3 regions of the Streptomyces sp. NPDC021012 genome follow, and region 2 is predicted to be linked to each of the others. Evidence: predicted binding sites of a transcription regulator. Region 2 holds the regulator's gene; each other region holds the start of a gene.
What was found. Region 2 encodes HrcA, which represses chaperone genes, less so after heat shock. Its sites were predicted from a motif close to TTNGCACTCNGNNNNNCNGAGTGCNAA; they were not measured.

Region 1 (4,442 bases), on a different contig from region 2:
ACGCACACGCCGCCGGCGAGCTTCGCGAGGCGCTCCTGGAGCTTCTCGCGGTCCCAGTCGGAGTCCGTGGACTCGATCTCGGCCTTGATCTGGTTGACGCGGCCCTGCACGTCCTCCGAGTTGCCGCCACCGTCGACGATCGTGGTGTCGTCCTTGGTGATGGTGACGCGGCGGGCGGTGCCGAGCACGTCCAGACCGGCCTGGTCGAGCTTGAGGCCGACCTCCTCGGCGATGACGGTGGCGCCGGTGAGCGTCGCCATGTCGCCGAGCATCGCCTTGCGGCGGTCACCGAAGCCGGGGGCCTTGACGGCGACGGCGTTGAAGGTGCCACGGATCTTGTTGACGACGAGGGTGGAGAGGGCCTCGCCCTCGACGTCCTCGGCGATGATCAGGAGCGGCTTGCTGGCGCCGGCCTGGATGACCTTCTCCAGGATGGGCAGCAGGTCCTGGATCGAGGAGATCTTGCCCTGGTGGATCAGGATGTACGGGTCGTCGAGGACGGCCTCCATGCGCTCCTGGTCGGTCACCATGTACGGGGACAGGTAGCCCTTGTCGAAGGCCATGCCCTCGGTGAAGTCGAGCTCCAGGCCGAAGGTGTTGGACTCCTCGACGGTGATGACACCGTCCTTGCCGACCTTGTCCATCGCCTCGGCGATGAGCTCGCCGACCTGCTGGTCCTGCGCGGAGAGCGCGGCGACGGCGGCGATGTCGGACTTGTCCTCGATCGGGCGGGCGGTGGCGAGGAGCTCCTCGGAGACGGCCTTGACGGCGGCGTCGATGCCCTTCTTCAGGGCGGCCGGGGAGGCGCCGGCGGCGACGTTGCGCAGACCCTCGCGGACCAGGGCCTGGGCGAGCACGGTGGCGGTGGTGGTGCCGTCACCCGCGATGTCGTTGGTCTTGGTCGCCACCTCCTTCACGAGCTGGGCGCCGAGGTTCTCGTACGGGTCCTCGATCTCGACCTCGCGGGCGATCGTGACACCGTCGTTGGTGATGGTGGGGGCGCCGAACTTCTTGTCGATGACGACGTTGCGGCCCTTGGGGCCGATCGTCACCTTCACCGTGTCGGCAAGCTTGTTGACGCCGCGCTCAAGGGCGCGACGGGCGTCCTCGTCGAACTTCAGGATCTTCGCCATGGGAGCGGTTCAGCCCTCTCGGATTCAAGGTGGAACGAACTGCGCCCCCGGACGCCCGGTGCGGGGTCAAGGGGCGCAGCTCAAAGCATCTGCTTCAGATACTTCGGCGAATTACTTCTCGACGATCGCGAGCACGTCGCGAGCCGAGAGGACGAGGTACTCCTCGCCGTTGTACTTCACCTCGGTGCCGCCGTACTTGCTGTACAGCACGATGTCGCCGGTCTTGACGTCGAGCGGCAGACGCTCGCCGTTCTCGAAGCGGCCCGGGCCAACGGCCAGGACGACGCCCTCCTGGGGCTTCTCCTTGGCGGTGTCCGGAATGACCAGGCCAGAGGCGGTGGTCTGCTCGGCGTCGAGCGGCTGGACCACGATGCGGTCCTCGAGCGGCTTGATGGCAACCTTGGAGCTGGTGGTCGTCACGATCCGACCTCCCCCTTCGGAGATCTCACGGGGTTAACTGTCTGAGGTGGCGACCAGGTGGATCCGTCGTCGCGGGTGCCGGACCTGCCCGTCGCTGTGTTGGCACTCTCCGGTGGGGAGTGCCAGAGCCGAGACTATGACCGCGATTAGCACTCGGTCAAGCGGAGTGCCAATTCCTCGCTCCGTGGCGTGACGGTGCGCGTGCCTGTACGCGTGGCCGGACGCGTGGCCGTCCGCAGTACGGGGGGCTCTTCGCAGCGCTTCGCGTCCACCGCCGCCCGGACGGTCCGTACGGTCTCGGCCGGGCTGGGCCGGGGCCCCACCCGCTCCGCCGCCTTCCGGCCGAGCCGCTCGATCGGGTCGATCGGGTCGGCCGGGTCGACCGAGGAGGTGCAGGCGGGGAGGGTGAGGAGCGCGCCGGTCACCACGAGCACGGCGGCCCATCGCCGCCCCCGCGTCCTCACACGTAGTCCTCGAGCTTCGCCACCGCGTACCCCTTCGACGTGATCACGTTCATCACCCGTCGGATCATGTCCGGCATCGTGCCCTTCCAGTCCTCCTTGCCCCGGAAATGGGTGAGCACGATGTCGCCGGGGTGCAGGTCCCGGTCCCACTCGCGCCACTCCATGTGGTCGGGGAAGGCCTCGGCGGCCCAGAGCGGAACCGCCTTGACGCCGCAGGACTTGGCCGCGACCAGGGTGTCCTCGTTGTAGTTGCCGTACGGCGGGCGGAAGAGCGGGGGCCGCTTGCCGAAGCGCTTCTCGATGACGTCCTGCATCCCGCAGATCTCGCGCTTCTGCTCGCCGTACGACAGGCCGGGCAGGTAGCGGTGGTTGAGGGTGTGGTTCTGGAGGGCGACGCCGGACTCCTCGGACTTCTGCATCCTCGCGAAGTAGCCGTAGTCGTCCTTGACGAGGTAGTTGCTGAGGAAGGCGGTGTACGGGATCCGCAGCTCCGTCATCATCTTCAGCAGCCGGGGGTCCTTCTCCGCGCCGTCGTCGATCGTCAGGAAGACGACCTTCTGCTTGGTCGGCACGGTGGTGAAGACGGGCGGCAGGCCCTCGCCGTCCGTCTCGAAGCCCTTCCGGGTGGTGATCTTCGGCTTGACGGCGGGCGGGGCGGGCGCTTCGAGCGGGGGCTTGGCGAGGCCCCACTTCTTGGCGGCGAGCACGCGGGCGGCCCGCTGCGCGCGGACCTTCTCGACGTACGCGGTGAGGGCGCCGGCCGCGCCCTGGGCCTGCTGGCCGGCCGCGGGGACGGGCTCGGCGCGCTTCGGTTCGGCACTGCCGGAGCAGGCCGTGGCGGCGGAGGCGAGGGCGGCGACGGCGAGCGCCGCCCCGAGCGTCCGGCGGGAGCGGTGCGCGCCTTGTGTCATCATCTGGTCCTTTTGTCGTACGAGCTGCATGGCGCCGCATCCTGTCAGCGCGAGAGCCCCATCCGGGCCGCGACACCGCCGTACCGCCCCCACCGTCCCCCGGCCGGCCCACTGGCCTCCAGGGCCCAGAATGGGACGGGTGAACGACCTCGACTCCTTCGCCGCCCTGCTCGGCCCCGAGGGGCAGACGCTCCTCGCCGCCCTGCGCGACTACGACCCCGCCCAGGAGCTGGCGGTCGCCTCCCGGCTGCGCCGCGACCATCCCGCCGAGCTCGTCAGCGCGGCCCTCGGGCAGGCGCGGCTGCGGCAGCGGGCGGTGGCGAAGTTCGGCGCGGAGGACGCGTACCGGATGTACTTCACGCCCCACGGCGTCGAGCAGTCGACCCGCGCCTCGGTCGGCGCCTACCGGGCGGCCCGGATGAAGGCGCTGGGCGTCCGGAGCGTCGCGGACCTCTGCTCCGGGATCGGCGGCGACGCGATCGCGCTGGCCCGCGCCGGGATCTCCGTCCTCGCCGTCGACCGCGACCCGCTGACCGCCGAGACGGTCCGGGCCAACGCCGAGGCGCTCGGCCTCGCCGACCTGATCGAGGTCCGCTGCGCCGACGTCGCCGAGATCGACACGAGCCCGTACGACGCGGTCTTCGTCGACCCGGCGCGGCGCGGCGGCCGGGGCAGGATCTTCGACCCCGAGGCGTACTCCCCGCCGCTGTCCTGGGCGATCGAGGCGGCCCGCAAGGCCCCGCGCGCCGCGCTCAAGATCGCCCCGGGCATCCCGCACGAGGCGGTGCCCGAGGAGGCCGAGGCCGAGTGGATCTCGGACGGCGGGGACGTGAAGGAGGCCGTGCTCTGGTTCGGCACGGAGCCGGGCGCCCGCCGGGCCACCCTGCTCCCCTCCGGGACCACCCTGACGGGCCGGGGGCTGCCGGACCCGGCGGTCCGCCCGGTCGGCCGCTACCTGTACGAGCCGGACGGCGCCGTCATCCGCGCGCACCTCGTCGCCGAGGTCGCGGAGGAGCTGAACGGCGGCCTGATCGACGAGACGATCGCGTACGTCACGGCGGACGAGCCGCGCGAGACCCCGTACGCCTCCGCCTACGAGATCACCGACGAACTCCCCTTCAACCTCAAGAAGTTGAAGGCCCTGCTGCGGGAGCGCGAGGTCGGCGTCCTCACCGTGAAGAAGCGCGGCTCGGCGGTCGAACCCGAGGAGATCCGCCGCAAGGTGAAGCCGAAGGGCCCCAACTCCGCGACGGTCCTGCTCACTCGGGTCGCGGGCGCCCCGACGATGCTGATCGGCCGGCCGGTCGGCGGGGGCCGGTGAGCCGCACCGCGAAGCGGTAGTGGCCGACGGCCTTGGCCAGGCCGGTGAGGCCCGTGACCCAGAGGATCAGGGCGACGCCCATGCCGTAGGCGACCAGGCCGTAACCGTCGTCGCGGCTGACGCCCGCCGGGACCGCGAAGCCCATCCAGAGGCCGACCGCGCACATCGCGAAGGACAGCAGCAGCCAGGCGAC
Region 2 (4,442 bases):
CGTCGGCGGAGGTGACGGTGACGATCGTGTACGTACCGACGCGGTCGAAGGCGTGGAAGGTCTCGCGGGCGGGGCAGCCGAAGGTGAAGGAGACGACGGGGACCGGGTCCTCCAGGAGGATGGCCAGCTTGGCGTCGTACGCGTCGTCACGGCACTCGTCCGCCTCGCCGAGCGGGGTCTCGTACCAGGTGGCCTCGCCGGCGAGCTGGTGGCGGTAGACCTCGACGGCGGCGGGGTCGGCGGGCCGGCCGTCCTGCGGCAGGAAGAGGTTGACCCCGAAGGGTCGCGCGGTGAGCCCGCGCACCCGCTTGACCTCCTGGTACAGGCCTCCGGCCGTCTTGTACCCGCCCGCGAGGAAGCCGAGCGCCCCGGCCTCGCAGACGGCCCCGACGAGCTCGGGACAGGAGGCGCCACCGGCCATGGGGGCCTGCACGATCGGAAACCGAGAGAGATCGTTCAGTGCGGTGGGGGACATATGGGCATCGTGTCATGCCCGCGCACGGACAACGGAAAGGGGCGGCACACCGGGTGCCGCCCCTTCCTCACGTCCTACCGCCCGTTGAACGCGTCCTTCAGGCGTGAGAACAGCCCCTGCTGCCCCGGCTGGAACTGACCCGTGGGCCGCTCCTCGCCGCGCAGCTTGGCCAGTTCGCGCAGCAGGCGCTCCTGCTCGGCGTCGAGCTTGCTCGGGGTCGTCACCTCGACGTGGACGACCAGGTCGCCCCGGCCGTTGCCGCGCAGGTGCGTGACGCCGCGCCCGTGCAGCGGGATCGACTGGCCGGACTGCGTGCCCGGCCGGATGTCGATCTCCTCGACGCCGTCGAGGGTCTGCAGCGGCACCTTCGTGCCGAGCGCGCCCGCGGTCATCGGGATGGTGACCGTGCAGTGCAGGTCGTCGCCGCGCCGCTGGAAGACCTCGTGCGGGGTCTCGTGGATCTCGACGTACAGGTCGCCGGCGGGGCCGCCGCCGGGGCCGACCTCGCCCTCGCCCGCGAGCTGGATGCGGGTGCCGTTGTCGACACCGGCCGGGATCTTGACCGTGAGGGTGCGGCGGGACCGCACGCGGCCGTCGCCGGCGCACTCGGGGCACGGGGTCGGGACGACCGTGCCGAAGCCCTGGCACTGCGGGCAGGGGCGGGAGGTCATGACCTGGCCGAGGAAGGACCGGGTGACCTGGGAGACCTCGCCGCGGCCGCGGCACATGTCACAGGTCTGCGCGGAGGTTCCGGGCGCGGCGCCCTCACCCGAACAGGTGGTGCAGACGACCGCCGTGTCGACCTGGATGTCCTTGGTGGTGCCGAAGGCCGCCTCGTTGAGGTCGATCTCCAGGCGGATCATGGCGTCCTGGCCGCGGCGGGTCCGCGAGCGCGGGCCGCGCTGCGAAGCCGTACCGAAGAAGGCGTCCATGATGTCGGAGAAGTTGCCGAAGCCGCCCGCTCCGAAGCCGCCGCCCGCGCCACCGCCGCCGGAGGCCGAGAGCGGGTCGCCACCCAGGTCGTAGACCTGCTTCTTCTGCGGGTCCGAGAGGACCTCGTAGGCGGCGTTGATCTCCTTGAAGCGCTCCTGCGTCTTGGGATCGGGATTGACGTCCGGGTGCAGCTCGCGCGCGAGCCTCCGGAACGCCTTCTTGATCTCGTCCTGGGACGCGTCGCGGCGTACGCCGAGTACGGCGTAGTAGTCCGTGGCCACTTACGACTCCGCCAGGATCTGTCCGACGTAACGTGCCACTGCGCGTACCGCTCCCATCGTTCCGGGGTAGTCCATGCGGGTCGGTCCGACCACGCCGAGTTTGGCGACTGCCTCGCCGCCCGAACCGTAGCCGACCGAGACGACGGACGTGGAGCTCAGCCCCTCGTGGGCGTTCTCGTGCCCGATGCGTACGGTCATGCCCGATTCCTTGGCCTCGCCGAGCAGCTTGAGGAGCACGACCTGCTCCTCAAGGGCTTCGAGCACGGGCCTGATCATCAGGGGGAAGTCGTGTCCGAAGCGGGTGAGATTGGCGGTGCCGCCGATCATCAGCCGCTCCTCGTGCTCCTCGACGAGCGTTTCGAGGAGGGTCGCGAGCACGGTCGAGACCGTGGCGCGGTCCTCGATCTCCTCGAAGGACTCGGGGAGGTCCTGCACCAGCTGCGGCACGTCGGCGAACCGACGGCCGACCACCCGGCTGTTGAGCCGGGCCCTCAGGTCGGCGAGCGAGGTCTCGCCGAAGGGCGCGGGGCAGTCGACGACCCGCTGCTCGACCCGGCCGGTGTCCGTGATGAGGACGAGCATCAGGCGGGCGGGGGCCAGCGAGAGCAGCTCCACGTGCCGGACGGTCGAGCGGGTCAGCGAGGGGTACTGGACGACGGCGACCTGCCGGGTCAGCTGGGCGAGCAGCCGTACCGTGCGGCCGACGACGTCGTCGAGGTCGACGGCTCCGTCGAGGAAGTTGTGGATGGCCCGCCGCTCGGGCGTCGACAACGGCTTGACGCCGGCGAGCCGGTCGACGAAGAGCCGGTAGCCCTTGTCGGTGGGAATGCGTCCGGCACTGGTGTGAGGCTGGGCGATGTACCCCTCCTCCTCCAGGACGGCCATGTCGTTGCGCACGGTGGCGGGCGACACGCCGAGCTTGTGGCGCTCCGTGAGCGCCTTGGAGCCGACGGGCTCCTCCGTCCCGACGTAGTCCTGGACGATGGCGCGCAGGACCTCGAGCCTGCGTTCGCTGAGCATCGTGCGCACCTCCAGCTGTAGACGGTCGTTCCGGTTGCTCCGCTTTTGGCACTCGCCCTGTCCGAGTGCCAGCGATCCCCCGGCCAGTGTACGGCGGCGGGCATCGCTCCTGGCAAGGAGGCGGCGCCCGCACCCGTTAGCGTCGCCCCATGGACGTGGATTGGGAAGCGTGTGGATGGGAGCGGCTCGCGGACGGGGTGGGCCGGCGACGGCTGCCCGTCTGGGACGCCACGGTCGGGCTGGTCCTGGGTACGGAGGGGGTGCTGCTGTACGACACGGGGGCCTCGCTCGCGGAGGGCGCGGAGCTGCGGGCGCAGGTGGCGGAACTCACGGGCGGCCGGAAGGTGACGCACATCGCACTCAGCCACCCCCACTTCGACCACGTCCTCGGCACGGCGGCGTTCGCCGGGGCGGAGGTCTTCGGCGCGGTGGGCTCGGACGACCTCCTGAGCGGGGCGCGGGCCCGGGAGGAGCTGTACGGGGACGCGGTGGCGCAGGGCCTGGACCCGGCGGCCGCGGAGGCGGCGGCGGACGTCCTGGTGGCCCCGCGGCACGTGGTCTCCGGCGAGTGGACGCTCGACCTCGGCGACCGCCAGGTCCTCCTGGCGAACGTGGGCCCCGGCCACACGGGCCACGACCTGGCGCTCTGCGTCCCCGGCACCCGCGAGATCGTCTTCTGCGGCGACCTCGTCGAGGAGTCCGGCGAACCCCAGGCCGGCCCCGACGCCATCCCGTCCCGCTGGCCCGACGCCCTCGACCGCCTCCTCTCCCTCGGCGGCGAGGAGGCGGCGTACGTACCGGGGCACGGGGCGGTGGTGGACGCCACGTTCGTCCGGGCACAACGCGATGAACTGGCAAGGCGCTTCGAGGTGCCCTAACGTCACCCGAATGCGCAGCTACAACCCGGACTTGACGCCGCCCTGGCCGCATCCCCCGGGGGACGACCCCCGGACCCCCAGCAGATTCCCCGCCACCGCGTCCTGGACAGGATCGAGCCCATGCGCAGCTACAACCCCGATCTGACGCCGCCCTGGCCGCATCCCCCGGGGGACGACCCCCGGACCCCCAGCAGATTCCCCACCACCGCGTCCTGGACAGGATCGAGCCCATGCGCAGCTACAACCCCGATCTGACGCCGCCCTGGAAGAAGTCGGCGCCCGTGCCGGAGGTCCCGGCGGACCACGACCTGGTCGTGGAGGAGGTCACCACCGGCTTCTGCGGGGCGGTGATCCGCTGCGAGGCGGGCACGGTGACCCTGGAGGACCGCTTCGGCAAGCACCGGGTCTTCCCGCTGGAACCGCGCGGCTTCCTCCTGGAGGGCAAGGTCGTGACCCTGGTCCGTCCGGTGTCGGGCCCGTCGCGCCCCACCCGTACGGCCTCCGGCTCGGTCGCGGTCCCGGGCGCACGCGCGCGCGTGGCCCGAGCGGGCCGGATCTACGTCGAGGGCCGCCACGACGCGGAGCTCGTCGAACGGGTCTGGGGCGACGACCTGCGCATCGAGGGCGTCGTCGTGGAGTACCTCGACGGCGTCGACGACCTCCCCGCGATCGTCGCGGACTTCGCCCCCGGACCGGACGCCCGGCTCGGCGTCCTCGTGGACCACCTGGTCCCCGGCTCGAAGGAGTCCCGGATCGCCGCCCAGGTGACGGGCCCGGACGTCCTGGTCGTCGGCCACCCCTACATCGACGTCTGGGAGGCCGTGAAGCCCTCCTCCCTCGGCATCCCCGCCTGGC
Region 3 (4,442 bases), on a different contig from region 2:
CCTTCGGCCCGCAGGTCGCGAACGTGCGCACGGGTGCGGACGGCCGGTTCACCGCGAAGCTCCCCGCCTTCGCCGGCTCCGGCCAGTACGAGTGGGAGGTCACCTCCGGGGACCCGTTCCTGGTGTTCGACCGGCTCTCGGGCCCGCTCGCCGTCCCCCTGGAGTCCCGCCTCGACCTGCGCAGCGCCTCGCTGTCCGCCGACGGCACCCTCACGGTGTCCGTCCATCTCCGCGCGCTGTACGTGCCGGACGCGTCCATGTACGACCAGGACGTGCAGCTGGAGCAGTCCGTCGACGGCGGCTGGAAGCGCGTCCCCCTCCGGGAGGCGTCCTACTCCTGGGACAGCATCACGCTCGCCGCGGGCAGCCGGGGCGGCTGGTTCCGGGTCCGCCACCTGACGAGCGACGAGCTCGCCGAGGCCGTCTCGCCCTCCTTCCGGCTCGTCCGCTTCGACACCCGGATCGTCTCCCTGAACGCCGGCCCCGAGCCGGTCACCAAGGGCGGGTACGTGACCGTCACCGGCGGACTCCAGCACTACTGGGACGGCGCCTGGCGGGCGTACGGGAACGCTCCGGTGGTCCTGCAGTTCCAGCCGAAGGGCTCGACGGCCTGGAAGCAGATGGCGACGGGCCGGTCCGCCGCCAACGGCAGCGTCTCCCTGAAGGTGAAGGCGAGCGCCGACGGCACCTGGCGGATCCGCCACTACGCCGCCGACTCCCGGCACTTCCACTCCCCGGCCTCCGCGGGCGGGGACTACGTCGACGTGCGCTGATCACCTCTGCTGAGGCAGGAACGCCCGAGGGCGGCACCCCCTGGTGGGGGTGCCGCCCTCGTTCGCGTGCGCGAGCTGCGCGTTCAGCGATGAACCGCCGATCCTCGGGAGGATCAGAAGTCCATGTCACCGCCCGGCATGCCGCCGCCGGCCGGCGCGGCGGCCTTCTCCGGCTTGTCGGCGATGACGGCCTCGGTGGTGAGGAACAGCGCGGCGATCGACGCGGCGTTCTGCAGCGCGGAGCGCGTGACCTTCGCCGGGTCGATGATGCCCTCGGCGATGAGGTCGACGTACTCGTTGGTCGCGGCGTTCAGGCCGTGGCCGACGGGCAGGTTGCGGACCTTCTCCGCCACGACGCCGCCCTCGAGGCCGGCGTTGACCGCGATCTGCTTCAGCGGGGCCTCAAGGGCCAGCTTGACGATGTTGGCACCGGTGGCCTCGTCGCCCGACAGGTCCGCCTCGAGCTTCTCGAAGACGTTGGAGGCCTGGAGCAGGGCCACGCCACCGCCGGCGACGATGCCCTCCTCGACGGCCGCCTTCGCGTTGCGAACGGCGTCCTCGATGCGGTGCTTGCGCTCCTTGAGCTCGACCTCGGTCGCGGCACCGGCCTTGATGACGGCCACGCCGCCGGCCAGCTTCGCGAGGCGCTCCTGGAGCTTCTCGCGGTCGTAGTCCGAGTCGGAGTTCTCGATCTCGGCGCGGATCTGGTTCACGCGACCGGCGACCTGGTCGCTGTCACCGGCACCGTCGACGATGGTGGTCTCGTCCTTGGTGATGACGACCTTGCGGGCGCGGCCGAGCAGGTCCAGGCCCGCGTTCTCGAGCTTGAGGCCGACCTCCTCGGAGATGACCGTGCCGCCCGTGAGGATGGCGATGTCGTTCAGCATGGCCTTGCGGCGGTCGCCGAAGCCCGGGGCCTTGACCGCGACGGACTTGAAGGTGCCGCGGATCTTGTTGACGACCAGGGTCGACAGGGCCTCGCCCTCGACGTCCTCGGCGATGATCAGCAGCGGCTTGCCCGACTGCATGACCTTCTCCAGGAGCGGAAGGAGGTCCTTCACGGAGGAGATCTTGGAGTTGACGATCAGGAGGTACGGGTCGTCGAGCGACGCCTCCATGCGCTCCATGTCGGTGGCGAAGTACGCCGAGATGTAGCCCTTGTCGAAGCGCATGCCCTCGGTGAGCTCGAGCTCCAGACCGAAGGTCTGCGACTCCTCGACGGTGATGACGCCTTCCTTGCCGACCTTGTCCATCGCCTCGGCGATGAGCTCGCCGATCTGGGTGTCGGCGGCGGAGATGGAGGCCGTGGAAGCGATCTGCTCCTTGGTCTCGACATCCTTCGCCTGCTCGAGCAGGGCGCCGGAGACGGCCTCGACGGCCTTCTCGATGCCGCGCTTGAGGGCCATCGGGTTGGCACCCGCGGCGACGTTGCGGAGGCCCTCGCGGACGAGCGCCTGGGCGAGGACGGTGGCGGTGGTCGTACCGTCGCCGGCGACGTCGTCCGTCTTCTTGGCGACTTCCTTGACCAGCTCGGCGCCGATCTTCTCGTACGGGTCCTCGAGCTCGATCTCCTTGGCGATGGAGACACCATCGTTGGTGATCGTGGGGGCACCCCACTTCTTCTCGAGGACGACGTTGCGGCCCTTGGGGCCGAGGGTGACCTTGACGGCGTCAGCGAGCTGGTTCATGCCGCGCTCGAGACCGCGCCGGGCCTCCTCGTCGAACGCGATGATCTTGGCCATGTGAAGTGGTCCTCCCGGACATGGGGTGGATAACGCTCCAGGACCGCGCCGACGCCCGCGACGGACGGCCTGCGTGCCCTGTGGTTCCTTGCCCCACCTGGCCGCGGACCTCGTCTGCCCGATCCTCGTAAGCACTCTCACCTTCCGAGTGCTAACGCCAATGATTAGCACTCGCCCTATGAGAGTGCAAGCGACTCTCGGGTTTCGGGAGGGGATCCGGACAGGGCGGGAACGCACGAGGGGTCCGCATCCCCTCAGGGATGCGGACCCCTCGACGGCGTTGCGTCGGTGGCCGATCGCGCCGCGCTCAGACGGCGAGCTTGACCATGTCCGCCTGCGGACCCTTCTGGCCCTGCGAGATCTCGAACTCGACCCGCTGGCCCTCTTCGAGACTGCGGTAGCCATCCATCTGGATCGCGCTGTAGTGGACGAAAACATCCGCACCACCGTCTACCGCGATGAAGCCGTAGCCCTTCTCCGCGTTGAACCACTTGACGGTGCCCTGAGCCATGCCTAACTCCCCTATTACTGGCCCTTGCGCGGGACCGCACCTCGCGGACCCGGGTCAGACCCTGCGCCGGAACGCGTCGACCGCCGCTGAATGTATCTGCCCAACTGCCCTCTGCAACAGGTCATTCGACCGAGAATTCTGGGCACGCCGGAAAGGGGAATTGGGGAGGATCCCCTGGATGACGGGGCAAGTCGGGCCCGGCAAAACGCGCAGAACGTACACAACGCACCGGTACTTTGGCTGCTTCTTGTCACGTGCGGGCGCATTCTCATATGCGTTTGGCACGAGCAGCGGAGGGGACTTCCCCAACTCTACCGCGCTCAACCATGCAGAATTGCCCCTTCCGCTTATAGCGCGGAAGGGGCAATTCGTACTGACCGGTAAGGATCGGTGAAGGGTCAGCAGCAGCCGGCACTGTGCCGAACGGTCAGCCTCCGGCGACGGCCGGGATGATCGAGACGCCCGCGCCGGCCGGGGTGGCCGTCTCCAGGCCCTGCTCGAAGCGCACGTCGTCGTCGTTCACGTAGACGTTGACGAAGCGGCGCAGCTTGCCCTGGTCGTCCAGGACGCGGGCGGCGATGCCCGTGTGGTTCTTCTCCAGGTCCGCGATGACCTCGGCGAGGGTCGCGCCCTCGGCCTGGACCTCGGACTGCCCGCCCGTGTAGGTGCGGAGGATGGTGGGGATGCGGACGTTCACGGCCATGTCTTCGTTACCTTTCAGAGCGCCAGGCCGGCGTCGCGGAACGCGTCCAGGCTCGGGCGGATGGTGGCGGTCGCCTGAGAGGTGTCGGCCACCGCGTCCAGGGTCTTGAGTCCGTCGCCGGTGTTGAGGACGACGGTGGTGAGGTCCGGGTCGATGAGACCGGCCTCGACGAGCTTCTTGGTGACGCCGACGGTCACGCCGCCCGCGGTCTCCGCGAAGACGCCCTCGGTCCGCGCGAGGAGCTTGATGGCCTCGACGACCTGCTCGTCGTTCACGTCCTCCACGGCGCCGCCGGTGCGGCGGGCGATGTCGAGGACGTACGGGCCGTCGGCCGGGTTGCCGATGGCGAGGGACTTGGCGATGGTGTTCGGCTTCTGGGGCCGCACGACGTCGTGGCCGGCCTTGAAGGCCGCCGACACCGGGGAGCAGCCCTCGGCCTGGGCGCCGAAGATCTTGTACGGCTTGTCCTCGACGAGGCCCAGCTTGATGAGCTCCTGGAGACCCTTGTCGATCTTCGTCAGCTGCGAGCCCGAGGCGATCGGGATGACGAGCTGGTCGGGGATGACCCAGCCGAGCTGCTCGCAGATCTCGTACGCGAGCGTCTTGGAGCCCTCGCCGTAGTACGGGCGGAGGTTGACGTTCACGAAGCCCCAGCCCTCGCCGAGCGGGTCGCCGATGAGCTCCGAGCAGAAGCGGTTGACGTCGTCGTAGTT

Region 1: the regulator HrcA is predicted to act here: its motif matches at 1,653-1,679, upstream of groES (co-chaperone GroES).
Region 3: the regulator HrcA is predicted to act here: its motif matches at 2,680-2,706, upstream of groL (chaperonin GroEL).

Annotation. Positions count from the first base shown of each region.
Region 1 is NZ_JBIRQU010000001.1:832,525-836,966, forward strand. It holds gene groL (chaperonin GroEL) at 1-1,133, opposite strand, end outside; gene groES (co-chaperone GroES) at 1,245-1,553, opposite strand; gene ACH4TP_RS03780 (hypothetical protein) at 1,700-2,017, opposite strand; gene ACH4TP_RS03785 (polysaccharide deacetylase family protein) at 2,014-2,958, opposite strand; gene ACH4TP_RS03790 (SAM-dependent methyltransferase) at 3,059-4,249, shown strand; gene ACH4TP_RS03795 (hypothetical protein) at 4,188-4,442, opposite strand, start outside.
Region 2 is NZ_JBIRQU010000004.1:240,433-244,874, reverse strand. It holds gene ACH4TP_RS15265 (nitronate monooxygenase) at 1-475, opposite strand, end outside; gene dnaJ (molecular chaperone DnaJ) at 550-1,689, opposite strand; gene hrcA (heat-inducible transcriptional repressor HrcA) at 1,690-2,709, opposite strand; gene ACH4TP_RS15250 (MBL fold metallo-hydrolase) at 2,859-3,587, shown strand; gene ACH4TP_RS15245 (DUF3097 domain-containing protein) at 3,818-4,442, shown strand, end outside.
Region 3 is NZ_JBIRQU010000017.1:14,963-19,404, forward strand. It holds gene ACH4TP_RS35175 (hypothetical protein) at 1-773, shown strand, start outside; gene groL (chaperonin GroEL) at 887-2,515, opposite strand; gene ACH4TP_RS35185 (cold-shock protein) at 2,823-3,026, opposite strand; gene ACH4TP_RS35190 (MoaD/ThiS family protein) at 3,454-3,729, opposite strand; gene thrC (threonine synthase) at 3,744-4,442, opposite strand, start outside.